DNA from 3 places in the Kitasatospora sp. NPDC097691 genome. Region 1 is predicted to be linked to each of the others. Evidence: riboswitches for the same ligand, from Rfam matches in the RefSeq annotation. Region 1 holds a riboswitch; each other region holds the start of a gene.
What was found. Region 1 has a riboswitch for cobalamin ahead of nicT (Nickel transporter NicT). Riboswitches for the same ligand answer to the same signal wherever they lie in the genome.

Region 1 (3,268 bases):
TGCGTCGCTCCGGGGGTACGGCCGGCCTGCTGCCCGGACTGCGGGCCCGGCTGCCGCTGCTCACCGCGGTCGGGCTGGCCGACGTCATCGCCAACGCCGTCTTCGCGATGGCCTCGCACCGCGGCTCGGCCACCGTGGCCGCCGTCCTGTCCTCGCTCTACCCCGTGGTCACCGCGTTGATGGCCCGCGGGGTGTTCAAGGAGCGGCTGCGCCCGGTCCAGGTGGTCGGCGCCGGGCTCGCCGTCGCGGGCACCCTGCTGCTCGCGGCCGCATGAGAGTCGCTCATGACGCTGCCCCATGAGCCGTGCTCATGGGGCAGCGTCATGAGCCGGCCTCATGGCCCGAGGACATGAGCCGACCTCATGGGTGCCCCCCATGAGTCACGCTCATGCCGCACCCCCATGAGAGGCACTCATACCCCCGGCTCAGGACCCTTCAGGACCCTTCAGGACCTCTCGGCACCCTCAGGACCCCTCGGGCGCCCAGCGCTTCTCGACCCGGGCGAGCTTCCAGTACCCGATCGCCACCGCCCAGACCACCACGAACAGCCCGGCGATCGCGTAGCCGACGTTGTCCAGCGAGATGCCCGCGATCCAGCCGCTCACCGGGTCGGTCAGGTCGAGTTTCTCGTGCAGCACACCGACCAGCTCGATGGTGCCGATGATGAAGGCCACCGCGATCGACAGCCCCGTGATGGTCAGGTTGTAGTACACCTTGCGCACCGGGTTGGCGAAGGCCCACTGGTACGCGAAGTTCATGAACGTCCCGTCCAGGGTGTCGAACAGGCTCATCCCGGCCGCGAACAGCAGCGGCAGGCAGACGATCGCGTACCAGGGCAGCCCGGAGGCCGCACCCGAGCCGGCCATCACCATCAGGGTGACCTCGGTCGCGGTGTCGAAGCCCAGGCCCAGCACCATGCCGACCGGGAACATCTGCCCGGGCCGGGTGATCGACCGGGTGGCCCGGTTCAGCACCCGGGCCATGAAGCCGCGCGAGTCGAGGTGCGCCTCCAGCTCCGCCTCGTCGTACTGCCCGGCCCGCATCGCCCGGAACACCTTGAGGATCCCGAGCAGCGCCGCCAGGTTGAGCGCCCCGATCAGGTACAGGAACGCGCCGGAGGCCGTCGTCCCGACCATCCCGAGCCACTGGTGGGTGGTCGACTCGTCGTCCATCAGCGTGTTCGCCAGCTGCGCGCCGCCCGCCACCAGGGCGGCCATGACGACCACCATCGAGGAGTGCCCGAGGGCGAACCAGAAGCCCACCGAGACCGGCCGCTTGCCGTCCGCCATCAGCTTGCGGGTGGTGTTGTCGATCACCGCGATGTGGTCGGCGTCGAAGGCGTGCCGCATCCCGAGGGTGTACGCGGTGATCCCCAGGCCCACCCCGAAGACCTGGGTACCGACCGCGTACCGCTCGGGTGCCACCAGGAAGACGAGCGTCCCGAAGGCCACCACGTGCATGGCCAGGATCACGCCCATCAGCCCGGCCGTACGGACGGTGTCCTCGCGCCTCCACCGGAAGGTGGGCAACACGGAGGGCGCCGCCCCGGCGTCCGTGGCGGCGGTTTCGGGCAGGGTCATCTGCGGATCACGCTCCAGCACCTCGTGGAATCACTTCGTGAGATGCCGCGGCCGGTCTCCTGGCTTACGGGACACGCCCGTACCCGCCTTCCCGGGCACGCGAGGCGCCCAGTGACGTCGTGGGTACGGACGGCGCTCCCCCGCGGACGGGGGAACGGCCCGATCACAGTGGCGAGGGCCGCTCCGGACTCCGGACCCCTGAGGATCCGTCACCGGTCTTCCCGAGCACCACGGCGGGCTACACGGTAGGGCCAGGCCCCGACCCATGCAAGGCTGCGCACCTGCGCAGGTGTCCAGGATCACAGCTGCCTGCCTGCAAGAATGTCCGCATGCATCTCGTACCGACCGACCGCGCGGGCCACCGCACCATCGACGGACACCGGGTCTGCGAGGCCATCGCCGCGATCGGTGACGCCGCGCACGTCCGGTCCTGGGCCGAGCGGTTCTCGCTGCTCGCCGACCCTGGGCGACTCGCCCTGCTGCTCGCCCTCCACCGGGCCGGTCCGCTCGCCGTCACCGACCTCGCGGTCGCCACCGGCATGCGCGACCCCGCCGTCTCCCAGGCCCTGCGGCTGCTCCGCACGGCCGGCGTGGTCACCGGCGACAAGGACGGACGCGTCGTGCGCTACCGGCTCGTCGACCAGGACATGCGCCCCCTCCTCGACGAGTGCGCCGCCGCCGAGCACCACGAGCCCACCGCCGCGGCAGGCTGACCGACACTCGGGAAACACGGCCACGGCGGCACCCCGGATGAGTACGATCATGGTGTGCCGTCCCACCCCCACGCCTGGCCCGCCGACCGCTGGAACACCCGACCGGTCAAGGCCCGCGTGCTGGCGGTCGCCCGCACCCTCACGTCGGCCACCCGGGTCCTGGACGTCCTCACCCTGCTGGACCCGGAGGGCGTCGAGCGGTACTTCACCGTCAACCCCGGTTCCGCCTTCGCCGATCGCGCCCTGGACGAGTACCTGCGCGGCCTGCCCGGCTTCACCCTGCTGGACTGGGAGGACGCCGTCCGGCACCGCTTCGACCTGGCCGTCGCCTGCGCCGTGCACTCCTCCATGCACCGCCTGGACGCCCGGCTCGTGGTGCTCCCGCACGGCGCCGGCTACAACCGCCTGGTGACCGAGTCCACCGGCGACACGGTCAGCGCCGCTGGCCTCTCCCGCAACGAACTCACCCACCGCGGGCAGGTGTTCGTGGACGTCCTCGGCCTCTCCCACCCCGAGCAGCTGGACCGCCTGCGGGCCTCCTGCCCCGAGGCACTGGACGTCGCCCGGGTCGTCGGCGACCCGTGCTTCGACCGGATGCTGCGCAGCCTGCGCTCCCGCGACGCCTACCGCGCCGCGCTCGGCGCCGTCGACGGCCGACGGCTCGTCGTCGTCAACTCCACCTGGAGCGAGCACTCGTTATTCGGCCGCCGCCCCGACCTGCCCCAGCGCCTGGTCCGCCGGCTGCCCGCCGACGAGTACACCGTCGCCGTCGTCCTGCACCCCAACATCTGGAGCCGGCACGACCCCGAGGCCCTGCTCGGCGCAGCCCGCCGGATGGGCCTTCGCCTGGTCCCGCCGCACCAGGGCTGGCAGGCCGCCCTGGTCGCCGCCGACTGCCTGATCGGCGACCACGGCTCGGTCTCCGTCTACGGCGCCGCCCTGGAGCGGCCCACCGTGCTGGTCGCCACCGGCGCC
Region 2 (3,268 bases), on a different contig from region 1:
TGCGCAGGACGTCCACGGGGAAGTGCTTGGTCTGGTCCCACTCGACGGCGTTCGGCGCGAGGTGTTCGCGGGCGAAGGCCCGGGTCGTGTCGACGATCGCGAGTTGATCGTCGGTCAGGTGCGTGTGCACGGCGTTCACCCCATCGTCGGCATGGTGAAGCTCGCGCCCTCCTTGACCCCGGAGGGCCAGCGCGAGGTGACGGTGCGGGTGCGGGTGTAGAAGCGGACGGAGTCCGGCCCGTGCTGGTTGAGGTCGCCGAAACCGGAGCGCTTCCAGCCGCCGAAGGTGTGGTAGGCGATCGGCACCGGGATGGGCACGTTGACACCGACCATGCCGGTGTTCACCCGGCGGGCGAAGTCCCGGGCGGTGTCGCCGTCCCGGGTGTAGATGGCGACGCCGTTGCCGGACTCGTGCTCGCTGGGCAGGCGCAGCGCCTCCTCGTAGTCGGCGGCGCGGACGACGGTCAGCACCGGGCCGAAGATCTCCTCCCGGTGGATCCGCATGTCCGGCGTCACCCGGTCGAACAGCGAGGCGCCGAGGAAGTAGCCGTCCTCGTGCCCCTCCAGGCGGAAGTCCCTGCCGTCGACGACGAGTTCGGCGCCCTCCTCGACCCCGATGTCCAGGTAGCCGCGGACGCGTTCCAGGGCGTCGCGGCCCACCAGCGGGCCGAAGTCGGCCGAAGGGTCGTCCGAGCGGCCGACCTTGAGCGCGGCGATCCGCTCGACCAGCTTCGCCACCAGGGCGTCCGCGGTCTCCTCCCCCACCGGGACGGCCACCGAGATCGCCATGCAGCGCTCGCCGGCCGAGCCGTACCCGGCGCCGACCAGCGCGTCGGCCGCCTGGTCGAGGTCGGCGTCCGGCATCACGATCATGTGGTTCTTCGCCCCGCCGAAGCACTGCGCGCGCTTCCCGTGCGCGGCGGCCGTGGCGTACACGTACTGCGCGATCGGCGTGGACCCGACGAAGCCGAGCGCCTGCACCCGCGGGTCCTCCAGCAGGGTGTCCACCGCCTCCTTGTCGCCGTTGACCACGTTGAGCACGCCCGGCGGCAGCCCGGCCTCCAGGAACAGCTCGGCCAGCCGCAGCGGCACCGAGGGGTCCCGCTCGGAGGGCTTGAGGACGAAGGCGTTGCCGCAGGCCAGCGCGGGCGCGGCCTTCCAGAGCGGGATCATCGCGGGGAAGTTGAACGGGGTGATGCCGGCGACGACGCCGAGCGGCTGGCGCATCGAGTACACGTCGATGCCGGTGCCGGCGTTGTCGCTGAACTCGCCCTTCAGCAGGTGCGGGATGCCGGCGGCGAACTCCACGACCTCCAGGCCGCGTTGGAGGTCGCCGTGGGCGTCGGCGACGGTCTTGCCGTGCTCGGCGGAGAGCAGCCGGGCCAGCTCCTCCTTCTCCTGCTCGACCAGCTGCAGGAAGCGCAGCAGCACCCGGGCGCGGCGTTGCGGATTCCGGGCCGCCCACGCGGGCTGGGCCTGCGCGGCGTCGGCGATCACCGCCTCGGCCTCGGCACGGCTCGCCAGCGGCACCCGGGCCTGCACCCGGCCGGTGTTGGGGTCGTACACGTCGCCGAAGCGGCCAGAGGTGCCGGCGACGGGCTTGCCGCCGACGAAGTGGGTCAGTTCACGGACCATCGGTTCCTTCTCTCGACAGGATCGGGGAGAGGAGGAGTGGAGGCCGCCGCCGACGGGCGGGCGCACGGTGGCGCGGCCCCGCGGCGTCACGGTGGCGGTGGCGGTGGCATGACGAACCGTCAGAGCAGGTGAGCCTGAGCCCCGGCAGTCGTCGGCACAGGACAGCCAGGAGCAGCGGAACGGGAGCAGCCCGGAGTCATGCGTGTCGTCTCCATCCTCGTGGAAAACACGGATCACCCGCGGCCGGTATCCTGACTCCCGGATCGACGCACGCCCCCGGGCCTTCCCGGCTGGCTGCCAGTGGCCGTCTCCTGCGAGGACGAACTCCCCGGTCACAGTGGCGGGACCGTGCCGGACTCACACCGGCTTCCCTGACACCGCGGACCTGCCATCGACCATATAGTTGGACGTCCTAGTAAGTCCAGGGGTCCGAGCACGCGTCGCGTCATCGGTATCCCACTGGGCCGAACGCCACGCGGGTCGTGCGAATGCCCCGGAGAGGTGATTCCGAGCCGTCTCCCGGATGAAACGGTGCCCGCACCGGCGGGGACCGCCGGCCGGACCTTCCGGACTCCCTCAACTCTTCCGTATCTGCACAGGGCGGACGCCGGATCAGTCGATCTCCTTGCGCGCCTCGATCAGGAAGCGCGCCGAGTGCGCCACGAACGGGCCCTCGGAGCGGATCCGGGCGTCCAGCTCGCGCAGCCGGTCCCGGTAGGCGTCGACGGTGAAGCCCGGGACCATCCAGATCACCTTGCGCAGGAAGTACACCACCGCACCGATGTCGCGGAACTCCATCCGCAGCCGCTCGGAGCGCAGATCGACCACCTCCAGCCCGGCGGCGCGGGCCTCCTCGCTCTCGACCTCGGGACGACGGCCCTCGCGCGCCTCCGGCTGCGGCCCGAGGAAGTACTCGACCAGCTCGAAGACGGACGCCGGGCCCACGTGCTGGGCGAAGTAGCTGCCCCCGGGCCGCAGCACCCGGGCGATCTCCGTCCACCAGGCCCGCACCGGGTGCCGGCTGGTGACCAGGTCGAAGGCTTCGTCGGCGAACGGCAGCGGGGGCTCGTCCTGGTCCGCGACCACCACCGCGCCCAGCGGGTGCAGGAGCCGCGTGGCGCGGGCGATGTTCGGTGGCCAGGACTCGGTCGCGGCGAGGACCGGCGGGAGCCATCCCTTCGGCTCGGCGAGCCGCAGGGCACCGGCCAGCACCTCGCCACCGCCGGTCTGGATGTCCAGGGCCGCCACCGTCGTGCCCAGCCGCTCGGACAGCAGCCGCTGGTAGCCCCAGGAAGGGCGCTCCTCGGTGGCGCGGCCGTCCAGCCAGGAGAAGTCCCAGCCGTCCACGGACACGGTCTCGGCCTCGGCGATCAGCTCTTCGAAGGTGCGCATGCACGCATCATCCCGGCGTGGGCTCCGCACAGCCACCGGATTCCGCGCCGGGCGCGTACCGAAGCACCAGCTCAAACCGCATCCGCAGACTCCCGGCGGCGATCACCCCGGTCACCGGCTCCGTGCCGCCGCCGTCCGCCTCGAAGGCCACCAGCACACCCGGCGACTCGCCGCACTGCCGCTCGACCGCCTGCCGCTCCTCGCACGTGGGCACCCGGAACACCGGGTCCTGGAAAGCCGC
Region 3 (3,268 bases), on a different contig from region 1:
CCGTGCTGCTGGTCGCCCTCGCGGCCTGGGCCACGGTGTTCACCGCCCGGCGACATCCGGCACTGGTCCTGACCGCCGCCCCGGCCGCCGCGCTCGCCTGCGCCGTCGCGTACTCCGCGGCCTTCGCCGTGCCCGCCCTGGTCGGCCTCGCGCTGGCCACCGCCCGTCCGCACCGCCGGTGGGGCCCGGCCGCCCTGCGCGCGCTGCTGTCGGCCGTCGGCACCGTCGTCCTGCTGCTCCCGTACGGCACGCTGGGCAAGGTCGCCGGGTGGTCGCCCTCGCACGGCAACGCCCCCGGCTCGGCCCGCGCCATCCTGCTCTCCACCGTCCAGTGGAGCGGCCTGTTCACCGTCCTCGCGGTGGCCGGCACGATCGCCTACGCCCGCCGCGAGCAGATGAACGAGCACGACGCGCCCGAGCGGAACACCGTTCCCACCACGCGCGGCCACCGCGCCCTGCTCGGCACCGTGCTGACCGCCACCGCCCTGCTCGTCCCGGCCGCCCACCTGTGGACCGGCACCTCCGGCGCGCTGTTCCGCCACCTCGGCTACGGCATGCTGCTGGCCGCCCCGCTCGCCGGGGTCGGCCTGACCCGGCTGGTCGGCGCCCACTTCCGCCACCCCCAGCTCGGCATCCTGGTCTGGGTCGCGGTGCTCGCCCTCGGCCTGGAGCAGTCCGCCCTGCGCTACCAGAACGGGCCCGACTCCGGCCGCCTGCTGGCCGTCCTGCGGGTCCACACGGTGCCCCAGGGGCGCTACCTGACCGAGGTCGACGGACTGGCCGAGTACTACCTCGGCGCGGTCAGCGAGCCCGAGCAGTGGGTCTCCGCGCGCACCGGCACGGAGTACCGCGACGCGGCCGGGGTGCAGCACCACGGGGACGACGGGAGCGTCGCCGCGATCCGCGACGGCTGGTTCACCATGGTCGTCCTCGACAGCACCGCGCCACGGGCCACCGACCGGGCCCTGAGCGCCGCGCTGGCAGCCGGCGGGCAGTACCGACTGGTGGCGCAATTCACCTCGCCGACCGGCGATTCGAGCACGTACAAGGTCTATCTCAAGCACTGACGGGCCGGAGGGCCCGCCCACACCCGCGACACGACAGCCACAACATATGGTGCCGCCGCAGGGCGGCGGCACTACATGTATGCTCACTCCTGCTGTCGATGCAGGGGAACCCGGTGCGAATCCGGGACTGCCCCGCAGCGGTGTGCGGGCGGCTGGAGCAGCTGTCCCCGCGAGTCCGAGTACCTGCCGGCGGCGTGCGCCACGGCCCTCCCGCAGAGGCCGCGCCAGCACCAGAACCACACCTCCGGGCCTCGCGGGCGGGCCGGGGAGACACCGTCGCGCGACGCCGTTTGCGTTCGTGCCGTGCTCCCCTGCCCCGACCGGCCCGAGGCCCCGATCACCGCCGCCGATCGCCGCCAGGAGAGAGCGCCTTGACCACCGCTGCCTCAGCCACCCTGCCCGCCCAGGGCTCCGGTACCGCCTTCACCGACCGGACGGTCTCCGATCCCGGCGGCGCCCTGCTGCGGCTGCTCACCGACCGCAGTGTCGACCTCCCCGAGGTCGACCCCGGCCATGTCGCCGCCGCCGCGCTGCGCGGCCGCCACGCCGGCTCGGACTTCGCCGAGCTGCGCGGGCTGGCCGTGGACGCCGCCGCGTCGATGATCGCCGAGGACCCCCAGTACTCGAAGCTCGCCGCCCGCCTGCTGGCGCTGGAGATCGTCGACGAGGCGAACAGCCAGGGCGCCACGTCCTTCTCCGCCTCGATCGCCGTCGGCCACGCCGAGGGCCTGATCGGCGACACCACCGCGGACTTCGTCGCCAAGCACGCCGCCGCGCTGGACGCCCTGATCGACGCCGCGGGCGACGACCGCTTCGAGTACTTCGGCCTGCGCACCGTGCAGTCCCGCTACCTGCTGCGCCACCCGATCACCCGCAAGGTGGTCGAGACCCCGCAGCACTTCCTGCTCCGCGTCGCCTGTGGCCTGGCGGTCGGCGACAACGAGCAGTCGGTGCGCGAGGTGGCCGAGCTGTACGGCCTGATGAGCCGCCTGGAGTACCTCACCTCCTCGCCGACGCTCTTCAACTCCGGCACCCGCCACCCGCAGATGTCGAGCTGCTACCTGCTCGACTCCCCGCTGGACAACCTGGACTCGATCTACAACCGCTACGCGCAGATCGCCCGCCTGTCCAAGCACGCCGGCGGCATCGGCCTGTCCTACTCGCGCATCCGCTCGCGCGGCAGCCTGATCCGCGGCACCAACGGCAAGTCCAACGGCATCGTGCCGTTCCTGCGCACCCTCGACTCCTCGGTCGCCGCCGTCAACCAGGGCGGCCGCCGCAAGGGCGCCGCGTGCGTCTACCTGGAGACCTGGCACGCCGACATCGAGGAGTTCCTGGAGCTCCGCGACAACACCGGCGAGGAAGCCCGCCGCACCCACAACCTCAACCTGGCGCACTGGATCCCGGACGAGTTCATGCGCCGGGTCAACGCCAACCAGGACTGGTCGCTGTTCTCCCCGGCCGACGTGCCCGAGCTGGTCGACCTGTGGGGCGAGGAGTTCGACGAGGCCTACCGCAAGGCCGAGCAGGCCGGCAAGGCCGTCCGCACCATCCCCGCGCAGACCCTCTACGCCCGCATGATGCGCACCCTGGCGCAGACCGGCAACGGCTGGATGACCTTCAAGGACGCCTCCAACCGCGCCGCCAACCAGACCGCGCTGCCGGGCCGCACGGTGCACTCCTCCAACCTGTGCACCGAGATCCTGGAGGTCACGGACGACTCCGAGACCGCCGTCTGCAACCTGGGGTCGGTCAACCTCGGTGCGCACGTGGCCGCGGGCGCCTCGGCCGACGACCTGCTGGGTGCGATGGACTGGGAGCGCCTCGACGCCACCGTCCGCACCGCCGTCACCTTCCTCGACCGCGTGGTGGACATCAACTTCTACCCGACCACCGAGGCCGGGACGTCCAACTCCCGCTGGCGCCCGGTCGGCCTCGGCGTGATGGGCCTGCAGGACGTCTTCTTCAAGCTGCGGCTCGACTTCGACTCCGCCGAGGCCGCGCGGCTGTCCACGCTCATCGCCGAGCGCATCATGCTCACCGCGTACGAGCGCTCCGCCGACCTGGCCGAGCAGCTGGGCCGCCACGAGGCGTACGGCGAGACCCGCGCCGCGCGCGGCGAGCTGCACATCGACCACTTCCCGACGGCCGCCCCGCAGTGGGCCGACCGCTGGACGGCGCTGCGCGCCCGGATCGCCGAG

Region 2: another riboswitch for cobalamin. It lies ahead of ABTY56_RS00355 (CoA-acylating methylmalonate-semialdehyde dehydrogenase); the one in region 1 lies ahead of nicT (Nickel transporter NicT).
Region 3: another riboswitch for cobalamin. It lies ahead of ABTY56_RS10675 (ribonucleoside-diphosphate reductase subunit alpha); the one in region 1 lies ahead of nicT (Nickel transporter NicT).

The regions. Positions count from the first base shown of each region.
Region 1 covers NZ_JBEORY010000019.1:117,301-120,568, forward strand. Annotated here, with positions in the region: gene ABTY56_RS16395 (EamA family transporter) at 1-275, shown strand, start outside; gene nicT (Nickel transporter NicT) at 465-1,580, opposite strand; cobalamin riboswitch at 1,613-1,828, opposite strand; gene ABTY56_RS16405 (ArsR/SmtB family transcription factor) at 1,910-2,293, shown strand; gene ABTY56_RS16410 (CDP-glycerol glycerophosphotransferase family protein) at 2,348-3,268, shown strand, end outside.
Region 2 covers NZ_JBEORY010000001.1:85,274-88,541, forward strand. Annotated here, with positions in the region: gene ABTY56_RS00350 (acyl-CoA dehydrogenase family protein) at 1-130, opposite strand, end outside; gene ABTY56_RS00355 (CoA-acylating methylmalonate-semialdehyde dehydrogenase) at 136-1,635, opposite strand; cobalamin riboswitch at 1,860-2,032, opposite strand; gene ABTY56_RS00360 (class I SAM-dependent methyltransferase) at 2,248-3,027, opposite strand; gene ABTY56_RS00365 (hypothetical protein) at 3,035-3,268, opposite strand, start outside.
Region 3 covers NZ_JBEORY010000011.1:52,536-55,803, forward strand. Annotated here, with positions in the region: gene ABTY56_RS10670 (glycosyltransferase family 39 protein) at 1-1,067, shown strand, start outside; cobalamin riboswitch at 1,141-1,272, shown strand; gene ABTY56_RS10675 (ribonucleoside-diphosphate reductase subunit alpha) at 1,463-3,268, shown strand, end outside.